One region of the Halobacillus sp. Marseille-Q1614 genome, then DNA from elsewhere that is predicted to be linked to it. Evidence: riboswitches for the same ligand, from Rfam matches in the RefSeq annotation. Region 1 holds a riboswitch; each other region holds the start of a gene.
The links. Region 1 has a riboswitch for S-adenosylmethionine ahead of HUS26_RS14595 (PLP-dependent aspartate aminotransferase family protein). Riboswitches for the same ligand answer to the same signal wherever they lie in the genome.
Positions count from the first base shown of each region.

Region 2: another riboswitch for S-adenosylmethionine. It lies ahead of msrA (peptide-methionine (S)-S-oxide reductase MsrA); the one in region 1 lies ahead of HUS26_RS14595 (PLP-dependent aspartate aminotransferase family protein).
Region 3: another riboswitch for S-adenosylmethionine. It lies ahead of HUS26_RS18150 (homoserine O-acetyltransferase); the one in region 1 lies ahead of HUS26_RS14595 (PLP-dependent aspartate aminotransferase family protein).
Region 4: another riboswitch for S-adenosylmethionine. It lies ahead of HUS26_RS17215 (5-methyltetrahydropteroyltriglutamate--homocysteine S-methyltransferase); the one in region 1 lies ahead of HUS26_RS14595 (PLP-dependent aspartate aminotransferase family protein).

Region 1 is NZ_CADDWH010000001.1:2,924,874-2,930,387, forward strand. Features, by position in the region: gene HUS26_RS14585 (hypothetical protein) at 1-34, opposite strand, end outside; gene acsA (acetate--CoA ligase) at 405-2,096, opposite strand; gene HUS26_RS14595 (PLP-dependent aspartate aminotransferase family protein) at 2,289-4,076, opposite strand; SAM riboswitch class I at 4,176-4,284, opposite strand; partial or broken gene HUS26_RS14600 (PLP-dependent aspartate aminotransferase family protein) at 4,362-5,504, opposite strand.
Region 2 is NZ_CADDWH010000001.1:2,330,471-2,335,984, reverse strand. Features, by position in the region: gene HUS26_RS11845 (gamma-glutamyltransferase family protein) at 1-440, shown strand, start outside; gene HUS26_RS11840 (chromate transporter) at 465-1,046, shown strand; gene HUS26_RS11835 (chromate transporter) at 1,043-1,573, shown strand; gene HUS26_RS11830 (AIM24 family protein) at 1,648-2,340, shown strand; SAM riboswitch class I at 2,422-2,544, shown strand; gene msrA (peptide-methionine (S)-S-oxide reductase MsrA) at 2,663-3,136, shown strand; gene HUS26_RS11820 (RDD family protein) at 3,512-4,042, opposite strand; gene sppA (signal peptide peptidase SppA) at 4,056-5,045, opposite strand; gene HUS26_RS11810 (GNAT family N-acetyltransferase) at 5,125-5,514, opposite strand, start outside.
Region 3 is NZ_CADDWH010000001.1:3,619,987-3,625,500, reverse strand. Features, by position in the region: gene HUS26_RS18160 (NAD(P)/FAD-dependent oxidoreductase) at 1-921, opposite strand, end outside; gene HUS26_RS18155 (DUF2188 domain-containing protein) at 1,166-1,363, opposite strand; SAM riboswitch class I at 1,521-1,632, shown strand; gene HUS26_RS18150 (homoserine O-acetyltransferase) at 1,722-2,777, shown strand; gene HUS26_RS18145 (homoserine dehydrogenase) at 2,785-3,765, shown strand; gene HUS26_RS18140 (hypothetical protein) at 4,058-4,804, opposite strand; gene kynA (tryptophan 2,3-dioxygenase) at 4,901-5,514, opposite strand, start outside.
Region 4 is NZ_CADDWH010000001.1:3,419,836-3,425,349, reverse strand. Features, by position in the region: gene HUS26_RS17235 (hypothetical protein) at 1-406, opposite strand, end outside; partial or broken gene HUS26_RS17230 (ATP-binding cassette domain-containing protein) at 403-1,011, opposite strand; gene HUS26_RS17225 (flavodoxin family protein) at 1,302-1,847, shown strand; gene HUS26_RS17220 (HEAT repeat domain-containing protein) at 1,904-2,923, opposite strand; gene HUS26_RS17215 (5-methyltetrahydropteroyltriglutamate--homocysteine S-methyltransferase) at 2,973-4,106, opposite strand; SAM riboswitch class I at 4,159-4,267, opposite strand; gene HUS26_RS17210 (ribokinase) at 4,328-5,191, opposite strand; gene HUS26_RS17205 (YfcC family protein) at 5,410-5,514, opposite strand, start outside.

The sequences.
Region 1 (5,514 bases):
TTAATATTTTTTGCAATGTTACAGAATAAGCCACCTTAATCACCTCTCTACAATTAACTCTAGTAAAGGTATACCCAAATCACAGGGACCCCACACATAGGAAAGAACAAGCTATAAAAAAACCGAAAAGACTTTTAGCTTCCAGAATCTTGCCTTTCCAGTTTCAGCTTCGCCGCTTTTTTTAATTTGGCCGCTAAACGAACAAAGGCTTAAAGCGCCCTGGTGGACACTCGCGTCATAGGCAAAACGGCCGAAGGAAGGTGGCCTTCCCTTCCGCAGGCCGGATGGCTTATGACGCGAGTGTCTGGGCGCTGGAGCTGGATGTCGCTCTTTTAAACATATATATCCACAGCTTGGAATTTTATAATTTCCTAGACAACTAAAAAAAGCAGGCAACAACATTGTCAGCCTGCTTGGTCTATATCTCTTCTCTTCAATTCTCTTCTCAGCACTTTTCCGCTAATCTGGGTTTTGGGCAGTTTATCAATTACTTCAATTTCTTTTGGTGCAGCATGAGCAGCCAGTCCTTTTCTCACAAACAGCCGGATGTCTTCTAGCAGCTCGGAGCTCTCTTCAAAACCTGAATTTAAGGCGATAAACGCTTTGACAATTTCTCCTCGAATCGGGTCAGGCTTGCCGACGACTCCTGCTTCTTTAACAGCTTTGTGCTCGATCAGTTTGCTTTCTACTTCAAACGGGCCGATGCGTTCTCCTGAGGAGTTGATCATATCGTCGCTGCGCCCCTGGAAAAATACGTACCCGTCTTCATCTAAATAGGCGAGGTCTCCGGAAATGTACCATTCCTCTCCGTGGGGAAAATAAGACTGAAACTTCTCTTTATTTTTCCATACTTCCTTCATTAAAGAAGGCCAGGATGATTTAATCGCCAAGTGGCCTGTTTCATAAGCGAGCAACTCTTCTCCTTCTTCATCTAAAACAGAAACTTCGATACCAGGAATCGGGCGCCCCATCGAACCCGGCTTAATTGTTCTCGTCGGCAGATTGGCGATCAGCTGGGCCCCTGTTTCTGTCATCCACCACGTATCGTGGATTCTTAAGTTCAGGTTGCGCTCTCCCCAGTAAATCACTTCAGGGTTAAGCGGTTCCCCGACGCTTAAAATGTGACGAAGTGAAGACAGATCATACCTTCTTAAAGCCTTATCCCCTTTTGCCATCAGCATACGAAAAGCAGTAGGAGCACTGTACCAAACCGTGACTTTGGCATCCTGAAGAATTTGATACCAGTTATCCGCGGAAAATCGGCTGCTGTGAATGATCGTCGTTACGCCGTTTAAAAGCGGGGCAAATACTCCATAAACCGTCCCCGTTATCCAACCGGGATGAGCGGTACACCAATAAACATCGTCTTCCTTTAAATCGAGCACCCAGCGGCCGGTTTGGTACTGCTGGATCATATTTCGATGAGCGTGGATAATGCCTTTCGGTTTGCCTGTCGACCCGCTCGTATAGTGAATATTTAAACCGTCTTCAAGATCGACCCATTCTGTCTCGGCATGATCTGATACTTCCTCCGCTTCTTTCGTTATGGAAATATCTGAACCGACAGTATCGAAATCAGTCGTAAAGACAGTTTTTAAACTTGGTATTTCCTCGCGTTTCACACGATCCAGGAAATCAGAATTTGTGATTAGATATTTTCCTTCACAATCATTAATTCTGTCTTTTACGGCTTCTTCCATAAAAGCTTCGAACAATGGACCGACAACAGCACCGATTTTAATGGCTGCCAGCATGGCAATATGACAATAAGGATGCTTCGGAAGGAAAATAAATACGAAATCGCCCTTTTTCACGCCCTTGGTACGAAGCACGTTGCTCCAGCGATTCACCTCTGTCTGCAGTTCACGATAAGTGAAAGTAATTTCCAGCTCCTCAGAAAAATAGTGAAGCGCCGTTTTTTCACCTTTTCCATCTTCCACATGCCGGTCCACGCATTCATGCGCCATGTTTACTTTGCCTGTTTCAAACCAGGTAAACATCGGATGGACGCGCTCCCAGCTGAAGGGTTCGCCTTCCATCCATTCTATTCCGACATTATAACTTCCTTTTCTTGGCGGCAGAACTTTTTCCGTCATCTAAAACGATCCTCCTTACCCTTTTGTAAAGTCTAGCTGCTTTAATTCCGCTAAGTAAGAGTCACCGCGTTCGCGTGTGATTTTATCAAGGCCGCCTTCTTCTTCGGCGTTTGAGCAGACAATTAACGTAATTGTAAGCAGCAGAACAGTAGATAGTAACGGAGGATTTAATTTTCATTCTTTCCTCCTGTTTTATATCTCACATGCATAAGTTTCTATGGTGCCTCTTAAGCGTTGTGCTTCTTTATACGTACAGCGGTTGTGAATGACCTGCAAACCGGCATCGCTCGCAATTTTAGCTGCTTCCGGAGAAATGACCCCTTCCTGCAGCCAAAATACCTCTGGCTTCACTTCGGCCGCTTCTTTAGCAATTTCAATGGCCGCTTCCGGACTGCGGAAGATTTGGGCAACATCAATTTTAAAAGGAATGGCGCGCAGGTCAGGATAAGCTTTTTCCCCTAACACTTCTTCTTCTCGAGGATTGACGGGTACGATTTGATAACCCATACGCTGCATTTTGCGGGCCAAACGGTGACTTGGTCGGGACGGCTTGCCGCTAAGCCCGACTATCGCGAGCCGTTTTGGTCTTGTTACCTCTTCTCCATCGACGGTTTCCGTTACCTTTGGAGAATTAAGGGCCCACTTGATTACACCCTCATCATTTTCTGTAATGGCTGTATCAGCTTCTCTGCCTGTTGCTTTGCCAATGGCGCGGTTTAAGTCATTGATTAAATCTTTAGCTGATTCAATTCCGACAGATAAGCGGATTAATTCTTCGGTTACCCCGCTGGCTGCCAAATCTTCTACAGACAGCTGCTGGTGGGTAGTGGACGCCGGGTGAATGATAAGAGATTTGGCATCACCGACATTCGCTACGTGAGACCAGAGTGAAATGTTGTTAATTACTTGGCGACCCGCTTCACGGCCGCCTTTAATGCCGAAGTTTACAATTGATCCATAACCGACCTCTAAGTATTTCTTAGCCAGATCATGAGCCGGGTGCTCTTTTAATCCCGGGTAGGATACCCAGTCTACATCCGGATGTGCTTTTAAATATTCAGCCACTTCCAGCGCATTATCATTATGGCGTTCTACTCTTAAGTGAAGTGTTTCTAAGCCTTGAAGAAGCTGGAACGCGTTCTGCGGGCTTAAGCATGCTCCCAAGTCTCTAAGTAATTGAACACGGAGTTTTGTAATAAAAGCTAATGTCCCAAAGTCAGCGGCATAGCGAATGCCATTGTAGCTTTCATCTGGTTCTGTGAATACTGGGAACTTGCCGTTGCTCCAGTCAAAGCGTCCTCCGTCAATAACGACACCTCCGATTGTCGTACCGTGGCCGCCAATCCATTTGGTTGCCGAATGAACGACAATGTCTGCTCCCCATTCAAGCGGTTTGCAGGAATATGGGGTTGCAAACGTGTTATCGACAATGAGCGGAATGTCGTTATCGTGGGCAACTTGAGCCACTTTTTCGAAATCCAGCACGTGCAGGCTCGGGTTACCAATTGTTTCAGCAAATACTGCTTTTGTTTTATCGTTGATCGCTTTGCGGAAGTTCTCAGGATCTTCAGGATCTACGAAAACTACTTTAATGCCATATCTCGGCAAAGTATTAGCGAACAAATTATACGTTCCGCCGTACAAATTAGCCGCTGCCACAATCTCATCACCTGCTCCAGCCAGGTTTAAGATCGAAAGAGAAATGGCGGACATCCCAGAAGCTGTAGCCACTGAAGCTACACCGTTCTCCAGCAAAGCCATCCTTTTCTCAAATACATCCACGGTCGGGTTGCCAATACGAGAGTAAATATTTCCCGGCTCATCTAAGGCAAATAAACTTTGCGCATGATCAGTATCATGAAACACGTAAGATGTTGTCTGGTAAATTGGTACGGCGCGTGAACCTGTCGTTGGGTCCGGAGATTGACCGCCATGTAAGGAAATGGTATCTAAATCATAGCTTTCAAAAGAGTTTGTCATAGTAAAATCCTCCTTAGTTTTTAGTTATGTCATGTGTTACAAAAGACGCAAAAAACCCCTCTTCGATAAGAAGAGGGGTTGTTAATAACAAAAGTCCTCCTCTTATCTCTCAGATCCGTGATCTGTAGGATTTGGCACCTTTTCAAACCGATGTTTGAAGGTTGCCGGGCTTCACAGGGCCTAGTCCCTCTGCCGCTCTTGATAAGAGTAATCTCAATATTTAATTTGGTTATGTTTATGAATTATAAGGATTAGCTGCTTTAAAGTCAATAATTTTTCGAATATTTATTTAACAGAATGTTCAATTGCTTCTTTGAATTGGGCAATAATATCATCCGCTTCTTCTATCCCAATTGACAAGCGAATCACATATTCATTTATGCCGATCTTCTCCCTTTCTTCAGGCGTAAGCGAACGGTGTGAAGTACGGATTGGGTAGGATACAGTTGTCTCAACACCGGCAAGTGTCGGAGCAAGTTTAATCCACCCAAGTGATTTGAAAAATGTTTCTACATCCGCATTATGACTAAGTTCAATCGTAACGATCGCCCCATTCCCACGATCAGAAACCTCTTCTGGGTAAAAGACTCGCTTTACGCCGCTGTTCTCGCTCAGCTTACTGGCAACCTGGCCCGCATTAGCTGCCTGTTGTCTCATTCTCAGCGCCAGCGTTTTGGATCCGCGCTGTGTCAGCCAGGCTTCAAATGGACTTAAGTTAGTACCAAGCCCTATCACTTTCCTTTTCGCTTTAGCCATAAGATCTTCATGGCCAATGACCACGCCTGAAGTAACGTCACTGTGCCCGCCGATGTATTTAGTGGCACTGTGGACAACGATATCCACTCCCTGTTTATAAGGCTGCAGTAAATAAGGAGTAGCAAATGTATTGTCAATCATCGTCCGCAGGCTGTGCTGCTGAGCTATGGCAACCAGTTTTTCGATATTTTCTACTCGTAGAAATGGATTGGAGATCGATTCGGAATACAATAGCTTCGTGTTTGGCTGAATGGCATCTTTTATCGCTTGTTCATCTGCAAAAGAAACCATCGTGTATTCAATTCAAAAAGCGAAAATTTTTTTTGAAATCGGCTGGTGGGTGCCGCCTTATAACTCTCCGGCTGTCAAAATATGATCTCCGGCTTCTGAACCGGACAGACCCCCCGCCATAATTGCCGAGATTCCTGATGATGAGGCTGCTCCAGCAGGCGCTCCTTCAAGATTGGCTACCGTACGACCGAGCTCATCTGTGTTCGGGTTGTTTTCTCTCGTATAAGAATATGGGGTCTCTCCTGCATAGTAGCTCTCCAAGTGGTCTAAATCCCGAAAAGAAAAGGCAGACGTCTGATAGATCGGAGTGGATTTACTATTTAAGGCTTTCTCCTGGTCAATTTGGTTATGTACGACTTGTGTATGAAAAGATTTAGTCATTGCTGTCTCT
Region 2 (5,514 bases), 590 kb from region 1:
CTCTGCAAAATAGAGGCCATAACTTTACGATGGAAGAAGGTCACGCGAATTCGCTGCAAGGAAATAAGCGCTCGTATCATACGATCATTCCAGGCTTTTTAACTATAGAAGGAACTGCGGTTGGACCATTTGGAGTGATGGGCGGATTTATGCAGCCTCAGGGACATATGCAGGTGATTATGAATACTGTGGATTTTCATTTAAATCCGCAGGCAGCTTTAGATTCCCCGAGATGGCAATGGATGAAAGATAAGACGGTTTGGGTAGAGCCTGATTTTCCTACACACATTGCAGCAGAGCTTCGACGCAAGGGACACGATGTTCAGGTGCAGCTGGAGACCGGGGCTTTTGGAAGAGGCCAGATCATCTGGCGGGATACGAATGGAACCTTGTACGGAGGCACGGAATCAAGAACGGACGGTACGATTTCTGCCTATTAATTTTTTAGAGAGGAGCGGGAAGCTGTGCAGCAATTGAATCTCTTCCTTGCTTTTTTTAGAGTAGGGATTTTCGGATATGGAGGGGGGCCTTCCTCCATACCTCTCGTTCATAATGAAGTAGTAAAAAAATATAAGTGGATGTCGGATGACGAATTTGCTGACATATTAGCTCTCGGCAATTCGCTTCCTGGGCCGATTGCGACTAAAATGGCCGGCTATATCGGGTATCGGGTTTCAGGGCTGCTGGGCATGATTAACGCTGTTTTAGCCACTATTCTGCCAACGATCGTCCTTATAATCATCTTGCTGACCTTTTTAAATAATTTTCGCGATCTCGCCTGGGTAAATGGCATGACCCAGGCTGTCGTCCCAGTCGTAGGAGTAATGCTTGCAGTGTTAACCTATGACTTTTTGAAAAAATCACAGGGCAGTCTTGGTTACCTGCTGACCATTCTATTAGGATCAGGGTCACTGATTTTAATTGAAGGAATAGGCATACATCCCGGCATCATAATTGCAGCCTTATTGTTGTTCGCCCTTTTAAAACCTATGAAGAAAACAAAAAATGACGTCACTAAGGAACAAAGCAAGGAGTCAACTCTATGATATATTGGCATATCTTTATCGCATTTTTCATACCCGGCATCGTAGGTTACGGCGGCGGGCCGGCTTCCATTCCGCTGGTTGAAAATGAGGTAGTCGGCCGATTTAAGTGGCTGACGGTGAATGAATTCAGTGAAATGCTTGCTATGGCCAACGCATTGCCAGGCCCGATTGCGACTAAAATGGCTGGGTATATAGGCTATCAGCAAGCCGGCATTCTCGGAGCTTCTGTCGGAGTATTTGCTACCGTAGCTCCTTCGTTAATTTTAATGATCGCATTACTAAGCCTGCTCAATAAGTATAAGGGATCACCTCGGGTGAAGTTGATGACTTCCCTGATCCGGCCTGCAATCGCCGTCCTGTTAGGTGTCATGGCCTACCAATTTTTTCAGACATCATATGTATCGACAGGCACCCTGCATACTATACTACTGATTGTATTAAGCTTTGTACTGCTTGAAAAGGTAAAGGTACATCCGGCCTTTGTAATCGCCGGGTCGCTTCTATATGGAGCCGTTTTTCTCGGATAATAAAACCATTATTTGAAACAACTGCACGCCTTGTCTCGTATATACATATATGACGGAGAAGGGAGTTGTTAATTATGAGCAATTATTCAATTGATGAATTTATTCGGCAGACAAAGCAGGATGAAAGTGAAAATGAGTTCTTTGAATTAGAAACACCGCGTATATTAGAAGTAAATCTCTCTGATCAAGTATGGGCCAAATCAGGTTCCATGATCTCTTACAATGGAAACATTAAGTTCGAAAGAGAAGGGATCTTAGAACATGGAGTCGGCCGCATGTTTAAAAAAGCTTTATCAGGTGAAGGCAGTTCACTTATGAAAGCCACAGGCCAGGGAAGACTTTACTTAGCCGATCAGGGAAAAAAGATTACGATCTTTAACCTTGATAATGAAGCGATAACGGTAAACGGCAACGACTTATTAGCATTTGAACCAGGTATTCAATGGGATATCAAATTAATGAAAAAAGTAGCAGGAATGATGGCAGGTGGACTGTTCAATGTTACCTTAGAAGGCAGAGGAAGGGTGGCGGTCACTTCACATTATGAACCTTTAACTTTGCTCGTTAAGCCCGGATCTCCTGTGATTACAGACCCTAATGCTACGGTAGCCTGGTCCGGTCACTTAAAGCCGGAATTTCGCACAGACATCAGCTTGAAAACTTTTGTAGGGCGGGGAAGTGGTGAATCTATTCAAATGGAATTTAACGGAGAAGGTTTTGTCATTGTCCAGCCATTTGAAGAGGTGTATACGTCTGGAAGCAGCTGATTTTTAAAAAATAGTGCTTTCGCCTTTACTTCGACTAAAAAAAATTGTATTATATAGAATAACTAAAAAAATAACGGAAACTTCTTATCCAGAGAGGCGGAGGGACTGGCCCTTTGATGCCCGGCAACCATCGAATCAATCATTAGATTGACGAGAACGGTGCCAATTCCTGTAGAATGGTTGATCCATTCTAGAAGATGAGAGGATCGTACGGAAATGACGACCCCTTTTCTTTATCTCGGATAAGAAAAGGGGTTTTTGATTGTATAAACCGTCAAGCTCTCTTAGGTAGAAGTTGCGTTTAGAGAAAGGGAAGATGATGATGGCAACAGCTATTTTTGCAGCAGGATGTTTTTGGGGAGTTGAAGCATTTTTCGAACGCTTTGAAGGAATTACGAAAACAAGAGTTGGATATACAGGCGGGCATGTACCCCACCCAACTTATGAGCAAGTAAAAACAGGAACTACCGGGCATGCAGAATCCATCCGAATTGAGTATGATCCACAAGTGATCACTTACGGAGGCCTGGTTAATATATTTTTCGAATCACACGATCCTACAACAAAAGATCGCCAGGGTGGAGATGTTGGCCACCAATATCGTTCCGCTATCTTTTATCAGAATGAAGCGGAGAAAGCTATAGCCGAAGAAAAAATTCAACAGTGGACGAATAAAGGCGTTTTTAAGCGACCGATTGTTACGGAAGTTACTCCGGTTGAAACTTTCTATGAAGCTGAAGAATATCATCAGAAATATTCACAAAAGCACAGCTCATTCGCTTGTGGAATCAGCTGACGATTTGGCAAGCACCTTTTCTAAATGGAAAAGGTGCTTTTTTATGTTGTCTAGGAAATTAAAAAATTCCAAGCTGTGGATATGTTTAGAAGAGCGACATCCAGCTCCATCCCCCAGACACTCGGGTCATAAGCAATCCGCCCTGCTAAAAGGGAAGGCCACCTTCCTCCGGCCGTTTTGCTTATGCGTTTCGTGTCTACCAGGCGCTTTAAGCCTTTGTTCTGTGGTTGTGGTACGGCTGAGGAGGGAGAGCGTTGTAGAAGCAGTTATGAACGTTGAAAAGAAATTGAAAAACCGGTGAAAGCACCCGGAAATTCTAAAATCGCCGCGCGCGCTAAAAAAAGCTCCTCTTAAAAGAAGAGGAGCTGCATCCGTCTAGCTTAATGAAGTTTTTAAATCACGGTTTAACTTTTTCATTTTTTCTTTAATTACTGCTGTATCGGCAAACATATCGTGAATACCTTGGTGTTTCTTCGTGAAAATGACGACAAGGTAAGGCAGTCCAATGACCGCCATGCTGATATATCTTCCGATGACTTCTCTAAAAATCACTTGTCCTTTTGATAATGAATCTCCTTGAAGCGATTCTACGGACAAGCCGAGAATCATTTTTCCGAGTGTGGCCCGGAAGAACCAGGTCATTAATGCAAAATACAGAAAGAACACAAGGGATTGAACGATATTCGATGCACTAAACAATTCTATCCATAGTTTTGCATCTGAGAGGTTAGTTAATCTTAACAGCGGTCTTGTGATGATAGAATTCAGACTCCAAATCACTATTAAATCAATAATGTAAGCAAAGAAGCGAGGAGCGAATCCAGCGTAGATGACGCGGTGAAATTCTGTTAAGTTTTCCGTAACGGTCTCGTTTAAGTGGCTGCGGTTCGGCTCTACGGTATCCATTTAATCTCCTCCTTTACTCTGAGTACATATACATCATGCGTGGTCCTTGGCGGTTATCGATCATCTCATTTATCCATTTAATTTCATTGTTTGGTAAAAAACTTTCCACACTAAGCGGAATCCCAAGGAAGCTGTCAGTGTTGGTGTATTCGAAAATTTCTGGGTTACCGCCGATTTCTTCTTTTAAGGAATTCAACGCATCTTCTTCAAACCCGATCTGATCAATCAGGCCGTTGTCCGCAGCTTGCTGTCCTGAATAAATACGGCCATCTGCCAGTTCTCTCACTTTATCTTCGGACATTCCCCGTCCTTCGCTGATTACGTTGACGAACCCTTGGTAAGACTCATCGACTAGGGTTTGAAGGATTTCGCGGTCTTCTTCTGTCATCTCTTTTGTAGGGCTCATGATGTCCTTGAATTGGCCGCTCTTAATCGTATTGAATTTTACACCGTATTCATTAGCAAGCTCTTGATAGTTAATGCTTTGCATAATGACACCTAGTGATCCTGTGAAAGTTTCTTCAGATGCAAAAATTTGATCAGCGGGTGCTGATATGTAATATCCTCCTGATGCGGCCATGCCGCCCATTGAAACATACAATTTCTTATCCTGTTCTTTAATTTCCTGAAGCTTGTCGTGGATTTCTGCGCTTTCAAATACCCCTCCGCCTGGAGAGTTAACGTAGAGCAGAACTCCTTTTACGGTACTGTCATTTTTAATAGCTTCGAGCTGTTTCATGAACTGCTCGTGGTTATATCCTTCGCCTGAAAATGGGTTGGACCCCTCGCCTGAGATAATCGTTCCATCTACGGTAAGGTGGGCAATTCGGTTTGAATTTGATCCATTCTCTACTACTTTCTCTTTGGGACCTTCATCCTCAGTAAACATGTTTCGGGATTCATTAAATGTATCAGACATTAAAAATCCAATGCTTTGAGTAAGAACGCCGATAAGTAATAACCCTGCTGCAATTCCTATGGCTATCAGCCGCTTTTTCTTCATATTCACCTTTCCTTTCATAAAATCTCTGAAACCTAATCGTAGCAAAAAAATACCAAATAATATATAAAAAAGTGGGTGTTCACGAATCGTTTACATTCCATTCACTTTCCAGGATGCTCATCTCCCATAAATTCCAGAATTCATGATCCACCAGTTTGTGATCGAGCAGGCAGCCGTCGATTTGAAAGCCGGCTTTTTTATATGTATGTACGGCCGGCTCGTTAAAATCAAATACGCCAAGGCTGACTTTATGTAATTGCAGTTCATTAAAGGAAACCTCAAGCAGAGCTTCCAACATTTTTAATCCCAACCCTTTACCTCGTTCTTCACTACTTATAAAAATATGGCCGACACGTGCGGAGCGGTTTATGTGATCAATATTTTTTAAAGCTGCGTGGCCTACTGTAAGTCCGCCTTCCACCGCTTTATAAATTTGACAGTTAGCTTTTTGTCTATAAATCTCAAGCTG
Region 3 (5,514 bases), 700 kb from region 1:
TTCTGCCAGCAGGAAGGCCTGCATAAAAGCGTCATTCATGCCCAGGCCTGTGCTTGGATCTTTACTATGCCCGGCATCTCCGATAAGAGCCCAGCCCTTCCCCGCCGCCTGGCGAAAGAAATTAGGAACGCCTGGTGTCCCAATAATCTCTCCTTGTAAAGAAGCTTCTTTCATCCGTTTCTCCATCCCATAATACGTGCGATAGATTTCTTCGAATTTTCCCTGGTTTTTGGCAAGCTGTTGAAACTCCTCCGGCCAGACTTCAAGCCCTAAGCAGTCCCTCCCTTGTTCCATCGGGAATAAAAATCCTATCCTCCCGTCGTTTAAAAATATTTCTGTAGTCGGTTCTAATAAGGGTGTAATGTTTTTATAATACCCGTAGAAAACAGGCCGAATCGGAGAATGGTCTCCATACTTCTTTGCTCCTGCCAAGTGGGCAATCTTTGAATTCTTCCCATCAGCTCCAACAACTAAGGGAGCCTTCAGGTACTGCTTATTCCCATGGCTGTCCACTATGACGATTCCATTTACCCGGCCATCTGACTTAAGTAAATGGACTGCCTGCGTTCCTTCTAACAGTTCCACACTAGGGAAAGACAGTGCTTTTTTTATTAATACTTGATCCAGATGAGCACGTTTTGGTATAAGCGTATAGGAAGAGCGAGGTCCTTCAATAAAGCTGTCCTTTATATATGTACGCATTCTGGTGATTTTACGAAGGCCCGTGGCTTCTACTTCTTTGAGAACTTCTAACTTTTTTAAATACTCTAAGTGAGAAAGGTGATGAGTAGATAATGTATCACTCGGAAAATGAGCTTTATCGACCAGCGTTACTTTCTTCCCCATCTTACCTAGTAAAATAGCCAGGCTGGCCCCGGCGACCCGGGCTCCTATAATTATGACATCTGCTTGTTGTTCCATCGCTTGCACACCTTTACTATTGATACGATCAGCTTAACGCTTTTCCCTCATTAAATCCATAATTTCAGCATACTCACGTTCCTTTTAGCTCAAGCCTCTGCGCTTGTCCTGCCCGATCGTTATTCCGCAGGAGTCTCTCAGATTTCCTTTTTTGATCTAACACTGCCTTTACTTTCAATAGAAATCTCGTATAAAAAAGCTGATCCATATTAAAAAGCTCCCAGGTCATGGGAGCTTGTGGTGATTAATATTTAATTTCATCTTCTACTTCATGGTTCTTATCTAAAATTAATACACGGCTCGGTTTGTTGTGTTCTGCCATTTCCTTTGCTTTGGCAATCGCTGTGTCACGCTCATCATACTCGTCCGTTGGGGCTACGTCTTCAATTTTGACAAACCAGCCTGTTACATCTTTATTAGGTGATACGCTGTATTCTTTCATTCTTTAATCTCTCCTTCATCCTAATTATCGTCTTAATTTGTATCTTCCCAGGCAGCTTCTGCTTCAAACGTACGAAAAAGCATAAAAATAGTTTGACAATAAATAATTCTCATTCTATAATTCGTAACATACCTTATATGGACGACTAATTTAATAACTCTTATCTAGAGTGGCAGAGGGACTAGGCCCTGTGACGCCCGGCAACCTTCAAGCAACGGCTTGAAAAGGTGCTAATTCCTACAGATCTAATCAGATCTGAAAGATAAGAGGAGGAAACCTAAACGATCACCCTCTTCTTATTCTTTTAGAAGAGGGTTTTTTATATGCAGTCAAAGCAATACGAGGAGGGAATCCTGCTGTGTCGATTAAAAATATCTCTAACCAGAAAACAAATACCGCCGTTACTCTTCATAACTTTACTTTTGAATCAGGACACACTTTTTCTAATGTTGAACTTGCTTATGAACGATCGGGCCCAAGTGACGCCCCTGTCATACTCATTTGCCATGCTTTGACCGGAAACCAGTACGCCGTCGGAACAGAGGAGAGCCCGGGCTGGTGGAAAGGCCTGGTGGGTAATGGATGCCCCATTGATACATCCAAATTTCAAATCATCACCTTTAATGTGCTTGGAGGATGTCATGGATCTACAGGCCCGGCAAGCATTGACCCGCAAACGAATGACTATTACCGGCAGAAGTTCCCTCCCGTTACAATTAGAGATATCGTCCACGCCCAGCATGCTGCTTTGTTAAAGCTTGGCATAAACAATGTTCATGCGGTCATCGGCGGATCGTTGGGCGGAATGCAGACGTTAGAATGGGGACTGTTGTACCCGGATTTTATGAAACAGCTCTTCTGTATGGCCGCAACCCCTTACTTAAGCGATTATGGCATTGCTTTTAACCATATTGGTGCACGCGCCATTCAGGACGATCCTTCTTTTAATGATGGCCATTATGAACAAACGGACAGACTGAACGGGTTTGAAATCGCCCGGATGGCTGGAATGGTTACTTACCGCAGTGGCACGCTTTTTCAAAAACGATTTGCAAGAAGCCAGACGGAATCACTTTATAATATTCAATCATACTTAGACTATCAAGGTGAAAAAATCAAACAGCGGTTTGATGCTAACAGTTACCTTTATTTACTTGAAGCGATGAACCATCATGATATCAGCCGCGGACGAGGAAGTTTAGAGGAAGTGTCACGGCAGTACAAAGCGAAGCTGTACACGATAAGCTTTGAACACGACCTTCTGTATCCAAAGGAGCTTATCGAAACCTTCAGCCGCTATGTGCCCAACAGTGAACACCATCATGTAAAAACAGACTATGGCCACGATGGATTCTTAGTAGAATTCGACGAATGGGGCTCATGGATCGAAGAAAAAATCAACAAGGAGCAGTGAATGCAGGATGACGATTAGAGCAGCGATCCTTGGTTTCGGTACAGTCGGCCAGGGAGTTCATGATATTTTATTTGAGAAGCAGCAAGAGTTAGCAAAATTAGCCGGGGATCAAATTGAGGTTTGCGGCGTACTCGTTCAAAATTTAGAAAAGCCGCGGCCGATTAAAGAACATCTATTTGTGACGGACCATTTTGAAGATATCCTGTCTCTTAAGCCAGACATTGTGTTCGAAGCTACGGTCGGAGAGGAGCCGAGCTTCACCTATCTGTCCCAGGCAATTGCCCGTGGAATTCATATCGTAACAGCTAATAAAGTGATGTTTGCGGCTTATGGCCCTTCTTTATTAGCACAGGCCAATTCTCATGTCGGTATCGGTTATGAAGCGACCACTGCTGCCGGCACACCGATCATTGGACTCATTTCTAAATTAATGCAGGTTAATCAAATTACGGGAGTAGAAGCAATTTTAAACGGAACGAGCAATTATATCCTGACGGCTATGCAGTCCGAAGGCAAGCCTTTTTCACGTGCCCTGCAGGAAGCCCAGGAAAGAGGCTATGCGGAAGCCGATCCTTCTAATGATATTGAAGGAGATGACGCTTTCTATAAGCTAATGATCTTAAGCCACCTTCTTTATAACAGACAGCCCGACTGGGAGACTGTCCCATGCGAGGGGATTTCCAGCCTTACTGCTAAGGAGATCGAGAAAGCAAAAAGGAATGGTGAAAAAATCCGTCACGTGGCGGCACTTTCATTTAATAATGGCAGCCTTACAGCAAGCGTTAAGCCTGTGGCTCTTCCTTCCTCACATTGCCTTTATTCAATTGAAGGAGTAGACAATGCTGTGACAGTAACAAGTGATCTAGCAGGCTCTGTGACTTTACGCGGTCCGGGAGCCGGGAAGCGACCGACGGCAAGTGCCATGATCGAAGATGCCGTCCATATCCTTCAAAACAATCCGGCCAGAAGGCCTCAACTTAGCCAATAAGGAAAAAAGGGTGGCCTCTAAATGTTTAAGAGGTGAGCACCTCCTCTTTCGCGGCCTCACTGCAGGGTCTCAGCAGGCCTTCTTCCCTGCCAATTTTACGATCAACAATGCGGCTAATAGTACTGCCTTCTACCAAAAAACCTAAAAATCCCCCGGAGAACTTATTTTCTCCGGGGGATTTCTTATGTTATAAAAGGTTTTCGGGACAGCTCTTCCAGCTCATAGAAAAAACCGTGGGAGCATACCACTCGCTTTTAAGCGCTCCCGCAAAATCTCCTCTTGCAAAGGCCGTTTATTGGTCTGCAAGCCAGGAAATCCTGTTTTCTGCATATTTGGAATGCATCATTTCTTTGATGGCTGACTTATCAATTTCTACACTTTCTTTATCTAACGCGTATTCCTTTTGCTGTGTTTTTGAAAAATGAATCTCTACTTTGTCCCCTTTGAGTGCCAGGTTTTCAAGGAGAGGCGATTCTTTTTCCGGATTCATTTTTCCCCCACCTTCAAGTGTGGAAGGGAAAGTAAGTCCTGCTTCTTCCGAAATTACCTGCATTAATTCTTTCGTGTAAATGGCTCGATCCACAGAAAAAATATTGTTTAGGTCAAGACGTTTACCTTTATTCTTGTCAAAATTCAAAATAGCTATCGTTTCTTCTTTCTGTTTTGTTCCTACATCAATGACTTCAGTGAATTTCACAACAAATAAGCGTTCATCTTCATGAAGAACATCATAATCCACTTTCAGACTATGCATTTCGTCTTTAGCCGCTTCATAGCTTTTCTTTTTAAAATAATCCTTCACCTGATTCACGTAATCGATTACGGACTGGTCAATTTGATCATTCGGTGTCTGCGGATAATGAATCGATATTTCGTAAGCTTCGAGCTTTTCATGTTCATTTTCGGTTATTACTTCAAAAGGGGTAGCCCCAGCAGAAGCCGCCCCTTTGGATTCATTATTAGTGTCAGCCATTGAGATCGAACAAGCCGCTAACAATATTACACCAAGGAGTGATAAATATATATTTATAGGATTCATAAACGTCCCTCTTTAATTTGTTATTATATCAACAAATAGTGTAACATAAATGTAATAATTAATTAACGGTTTTGTTATAAACAAATAGCCTAGTCTTTAAATTTTCGTTCGAACGTCCCATAATTCTGGGAAAAACCGGTGGTCCAGGACTTTTTTGAGATATCCGACTCCAGAAGAGCCGCCCGTTCCCATTTTATGGCCTATAATTCTCTCGACTGTCTTCATATGCCGGAACCGCCACTGCTGCAGCCAATCTTCAATATCTACAAGTTTTTCTGCCAGCTGATACAAATCCCAGTATTTCTCTGTGTTCTTATATACCTCGGCCCACGCTGCTTCTACTGACTCATCCGCTTCATAAATCTCTGTAAAATCACGGTTAATCAATTCCGGATTAATATTAAATCCTGCAATCTCCAGCCTCTCTATTGCCGCATCATAAATACTTGGAGCTTCATACGCCTGTTTTAATTCTCCCAGCAGTTTTGGATCCTTCTCATAAATTTTCAATACGTGAGGGGTTTTATACCCTAAGGCAAACTCAACCATTCGGTATTGATAGGATTGAAATCCCGAGGCTTGTCCCAGCTTATCCCTGAACTGAATATATTCAGCAGGAGTAAGCGTGGAAAGGACATCCCACGCGTGTATAATCTGGGTTTGAATCTTAGAGACCCGGGAGAGCATCTTAAATGCTTCCTGCAACTCCC
Region 4 (5,514 bases), 490 kb from region 1:
CGGTAAAAGCCAGCCCAAACATACCGAGCAGCTGCCACCCCCCTCGTTCTAAAGCCATCTGCCAGAGCAGGTCCTTTCTCGTATGAGGGAGCATGCTGAGCTTTAATTCAGACGTTGTAAAAGCTAAGCCTGAGTGAAGAAATGATTGTAAAACGGCTTTCACCAATAAAGCAGAAGGCAGAATCCAGAGCCATTGCTCAACATTCATCTGCCAGCTTTCCACAAGCGGCATGAACTGTTTCAGCCAGTCAGCCAGCATGAAAAGGAAAGCAGCACTGAAGATCAACATATAGATTAAAATTGTCCAATCCAAAGTGACGAGAAACGCCTGTTTATATAACTTGAACTTTTTTTTAAAACGCTGGCCGCGTACCCACCTGTACACCTCCCATGTCGAAAGGTTCATCGGGATTCCCTCCGATCGAGCGTTTCAAATTGCTCAATGGCGCCTGCTTGAGAGACGGCCCCGCTATTCAGCATGACAAATTCATCGGCAAGATCACGCACCTTTTCCAGCTGGTGCGTCGTCAGCAATATACTCGTTCCTGCTGCTTTTCTTTCCTGAAGGACTTCAATGAGATAGGCGCCTGCGTAAATATCCAAGCCAATGAAGGGTTCGTCAATTAAAAGGAGCGGTGCATCAGGAAGCAGCGCACAAATCGTCTGCGCCTTCTGCCTCATTCCTTTTGATAAAGACTCTGGGTATTCATCGAGTTTGTCCATGAGCTCAAAAGCTTCTGCGTATTTATTGGCACGGGGAATGAAAACTTCGTCCGGGATATCATAGCTCTTTTGATAAAGCTGAAAGTGCTGAAACACCGTCAGTTCAGACAGAAGAAGGGGTTCTTCCGGGATATAGCTGAACTGATATTTATAGTCTGAATAGTTTTCATCCTGGTCGATGCCAGCGATCTGGATACTTCCCTCGGTGCGTTCAAGACTGCCAATAATTGTTTTCATTAATGTAGATTTCCCTGCCCCGTTATGGCCGACAAGGGCCGTGATTATTCCTTTTGGAACTTCAAATGTGATGTCAGTAAGAAATGGCTGCTCCCGGATATTGACGGTGCACTGATTGACGCGGAGCACGGATTGATCGCTCATTTTTATTTCCTCCGTCATAAGTTTTCTTATAATACGCTTGAAAACATCCTATGGTTTCATGGCAGAAGAGGAAAGAATATTTTTCTCATTTTTCCAGTCCCAGTTTCAAAAACTTTTTTCTTTTTCTCCTGGCACCTGGTACCCATTTATTAAAACTTAGTATATGGTATTAATATCTAGTCAAAGGAGGGAGTACTATGAACATTTTGGTTATTCATGGATCGACCAGGCAAAATGGGAACACCGAGGCTCTTGCTAAATTATCTGTCCCTGAGAATGAGACCACTCATATTTATTTAAGAGATTCACAGATCCAGCCGATTCAGGATGCACGTCATTCGAAGGAAGGCTTCCAGGACGTCTCAGATGATTTCAGTGGGATTTTTGATCAGATCCTGGAGCATGAGGTGCTTATTTTTGCGACACCGATTTACTGGTACAGCATGACGTGTATCATGAAAACCTTTATTGACCGTTTTTCGCAGTCGATCAGAGAAGAGAAATATAAAGACTTTAAAGACCGGATGAAATCCAAGTACGTTTACGTTATTGCAGTCGGCGGCGATCAGCCTTCTGTAAAGGGGCTTCCGCTCATTCAGCAGTTTGAATATATTCTGCAATTTTTCGGTACCACATTAAATGGATACATATTAGGGGAAGCCAATAAGCCGGGAGAGATTCATAACGATAAAGCGGCCTTGCACACAGCTTCTGTTTTAAAAGAAAAAATGAGCAATTATTAATTTTTCATAACATACTCAAAGGACGATTTAGAACATTTCTAAATCGTCCTTCTCTTTTATGAGCTTTCCTGCTCTTCATGATCCTCCCAAAGCAGCAGGCTGAGGCTGTCTAAGCCAACGACTTTATAATAAACATAGGTCACATCATCCATATCGGTTAATCCGGTAAACTGGCCCCGCTCTATAAAATCCTCGATTTCATGAAGGCAGTCTTCGGAAAAATGGAGGCACATTCCTTCAACAATGGCTTCCCTATACTCCAGATCTTTTGTTTCCGAATACAACTGCCGAAGGGCTTCTAATGCTTCTTCAGTTTTTGTTTTTATCAGGATGCTCAGCGGCAGCATTTCATCCTCTGACTTACAAAGAGGATAGATTTCATCTACGATTGCATTCGTTTGATAGGCACAAAGCGTTTCTGCAGCGGCTTCACTTAAAAGGGCTCCGCCCGCCTTTAAAGCCTTAACCAGCGGATACACATACCGGTCTTCAGGGAAATGACGGAGGATATAAGCATTTAGAATAGCACGGAATCCATCAGATGCCGCTTTGAGGGATTCTTCTAACTCGCCCACTGCTTCCTCGCCGTCGAGCCACCCCTTTTTCACTATATAATCGACCGTCGTTTTAGCCAGCTGAAACGTTTTCTGGTCAAAGCGCTTATCAAGCATTTGAATCAATTCTGAATAAATGGAGTAAAGTTCATCTTTCGCTGAACAGTTTGCAATTCTCTCGTAATGGCTCCATGCCTCTTCTGTTATAAAGAAACGCAGGGCTTCTTTATGCTGAATGAGGCTCATCACATCCATTTTTTCTAACAGAGGCTGATAAAGATGTTTTCGATGCAAATCTTGTAGGCACTTTATGAGTTCTTCTATGGCACCTTCTTCAAGAATGACGCCATTTAACGAAGATATATAAGGGTACTGACCTTCCAGCCTGCTTCTTTTTAAGCTCTCGGCTGTCAAACGGTCAGGAATCCCTGGATGGTCGCTTAAAGCACGCATGATGATTTTTAAAACCGTTTCGTCATTTGTACTGAAGTAAGGCTCCACCCGCTTTAAAAACGGATCCATCTCATTCACTCCTATCCAACTTTATCTAAGCTGCCGCTGCCTGAGCGAATTAATTCCAAACTTCTTCGGCAATTTCAACGACGTGACGGAGCTTCGCCCACTGCTCCTCTTCCGTTATAATATTCCCTTCTTCTGTAGATGCAAATCCACATTGAGGACTTAAACATAGCTGCTCTTTTGGAACCAGCTTAGCCGCTTCCTCCAAGCTTGCTTTTATTTTCTCCTTATCTTCGAGCTCAGGAAACTTAGAAGTAATAAACCCGAGCACGATTTTCAAATCTTTGCGCTTAAGCTGTCTTAGAGGCTGTAACCCGCCTGAACGTTCTGTATCGTACTCTAAGAAAAGCCCATCGACATTAAGTTCGTTAAACAGAGTTTCTGCAATCGTGTCATAGCCTCCGGATGCGGTATAAGTCGAGCGGAAATTACCGCGGCAAATATGCATCGTGATGACCATATCGTCCGGTCGGCCGGCGATGGAATGATTAATTGCCTGAATGAAAAGCCGGCGAAGCTGTTCAGGCTCATGGCCGCGCTCTTTAATTTTCTGCCGGCCTTCTTCGGAGAAAAAGACAGCCCAGGAGGTATCGTCCAGCTGTAAATAGCGGCATCCTTCATCGTAAAAAGCCTGAATCGCTTTTTGGTAAGCCTGCGTGAGATCTTTTAACAGGGAGGCTTCATCCGGATAAATCTCAGGATTGATATCCCCTCTAAAGAACAGCATGTTTGGGCTTGGAATTGTAAACTTCGCCACGTGATCAGGTCCGACAATGGAATGAAGAAATTTATAATCATCAAGCATCGGATGCTGGTCAAAGTCTACTTTATCCAAGACTCGGACAGAGTGGGCTTTTGTCTGCACCCCTTTAAACTGAATTCCTTCTTCTGGTTTAAATCCTTCTACTCCTTTCAATCCTTCGAGGAAGTCAAAGTGCCACCAGGACCGGCGCAAGTCGCCGTCTGTGATGGACCGAAGTCCGGCTTTCTTCTGCTTTTCCACAAGCTTAGTAATTTCTTCATCTTCTATATTACGTAATTCTATGGCAGAAATTTTCCCTTTTTCCTTTTGCAGTCTTGCTTCCTTAATCCGCTGCGGGCGAAGGAGGCTTCCGACATGATCTGCTTTAAATGGAGCCTGATTTGTTTTTATCACTTGTATCCTCTCCTCTTTATAATTTTCCATAAAAAAATCTCTTCTATAATAAGAAGAGACGGCTTTATGTAACATGTGGCTCTTCTTATCTTCCAAGCCTGGACAGCTTGGTGGAATTAGCACCTTGCGTTAAGAAAACACAGGTTGCTGAGGTGTCTGCGGGCCATACCCTCGACCTCTCTTGATAAGAAATTAAATTGTAGTTGATATCGTATCAATTTTTTTTGGTAAATAAAAGGAAAATGAGACGTTTAGGCGTTAAGTCCCATGCGCTCCTCGACTTTTTCATATGTCGGCATGCCTGCCTGGGCCCCCAGTTTCTCTACTGTAAAGGAAGCCGCCGCATTCGCAAAAGCGATCGCCTGCTCCACCGAGAGTCGTACACCTAACGAAAAAGCCAGTGCCCCGTTAAACGTATCGCCCGCGCCTGTTGTATCCACTACTTCAGCCGGATATCCCGGAATAAACAGTGTCTTATATTTAGCCCCAAGCGGACCTAATGTTGTAATCAGCTGATCGCTAAACGACGGCTCTTGAAATAACAGCGCAGCTTCCAGCTCGTTTGGGGTAATGTAACTGCACTTTTCCCAGACGGAAGCGGACAGAGGAACAGCAGGAGCAGGGTTCAAAACAAACGGTATCTCGTTTTTATGGCAAAAATCCGCTGCCCATTCAACGGTTTCCACTGGAACCTCCAGCTGGCTGAGGACGACATCACTTGCCAGAAGCGTTTCTTTACAGGACTCTGCATAATCTGGCGTTACTTCCTGGTTCGCTCCGGATACGACCATAATGCGGTTGTCGCTTTCATTAATTAATATGTTCGCGACACCCGTTGCCTTTGTTTTTGAAATTCCGATATGCCCCGTATCAACGTTCTCACGCTTCATATGCTGGATCAGTTCTACCCCTATTGAATCGTTTCCGACTTTTCCAATTAGAGAAACCTTTGCGCCAAGACGTGCGGCTGCTACAGCCTGATTGGCCCCTTTCCCGCCAGGCTTCATGTAAAAAGATTCTCCGAAATTGGTTTCGCCTTGATCAGGAAGCCTCGAAATCGTCGTCAGGAGATCCATGTTAAGGCTTCCTATTACTGTAATGACCGGCTGTTTCATACAACTGACCTCCCAGAATGAATAGTTACTCTTATTATGTCGAAAAAGCTCAAAAATAAAAAGACCTTGGCGATATTTTAAGAAATTCAAATAACATAAAGGGGCCGTGTATGGAGGAAAGGTGTGGTGGTTGATGGTGAGGAATGACAGTATTAGGTTCGTAAATTAGAAAAAAGCTCAGAGCTTTAACCTCTGAGCTTTTTAGCTTTCGAAGAATCTTATACAGGTCCCCAATTAATGAGAACCGCAATGCTCAGCATGACAACCGCAATCGCTATCCAAATAAACAGAAGCGGAAGCATCCATTTCGCCCATTTGATCCA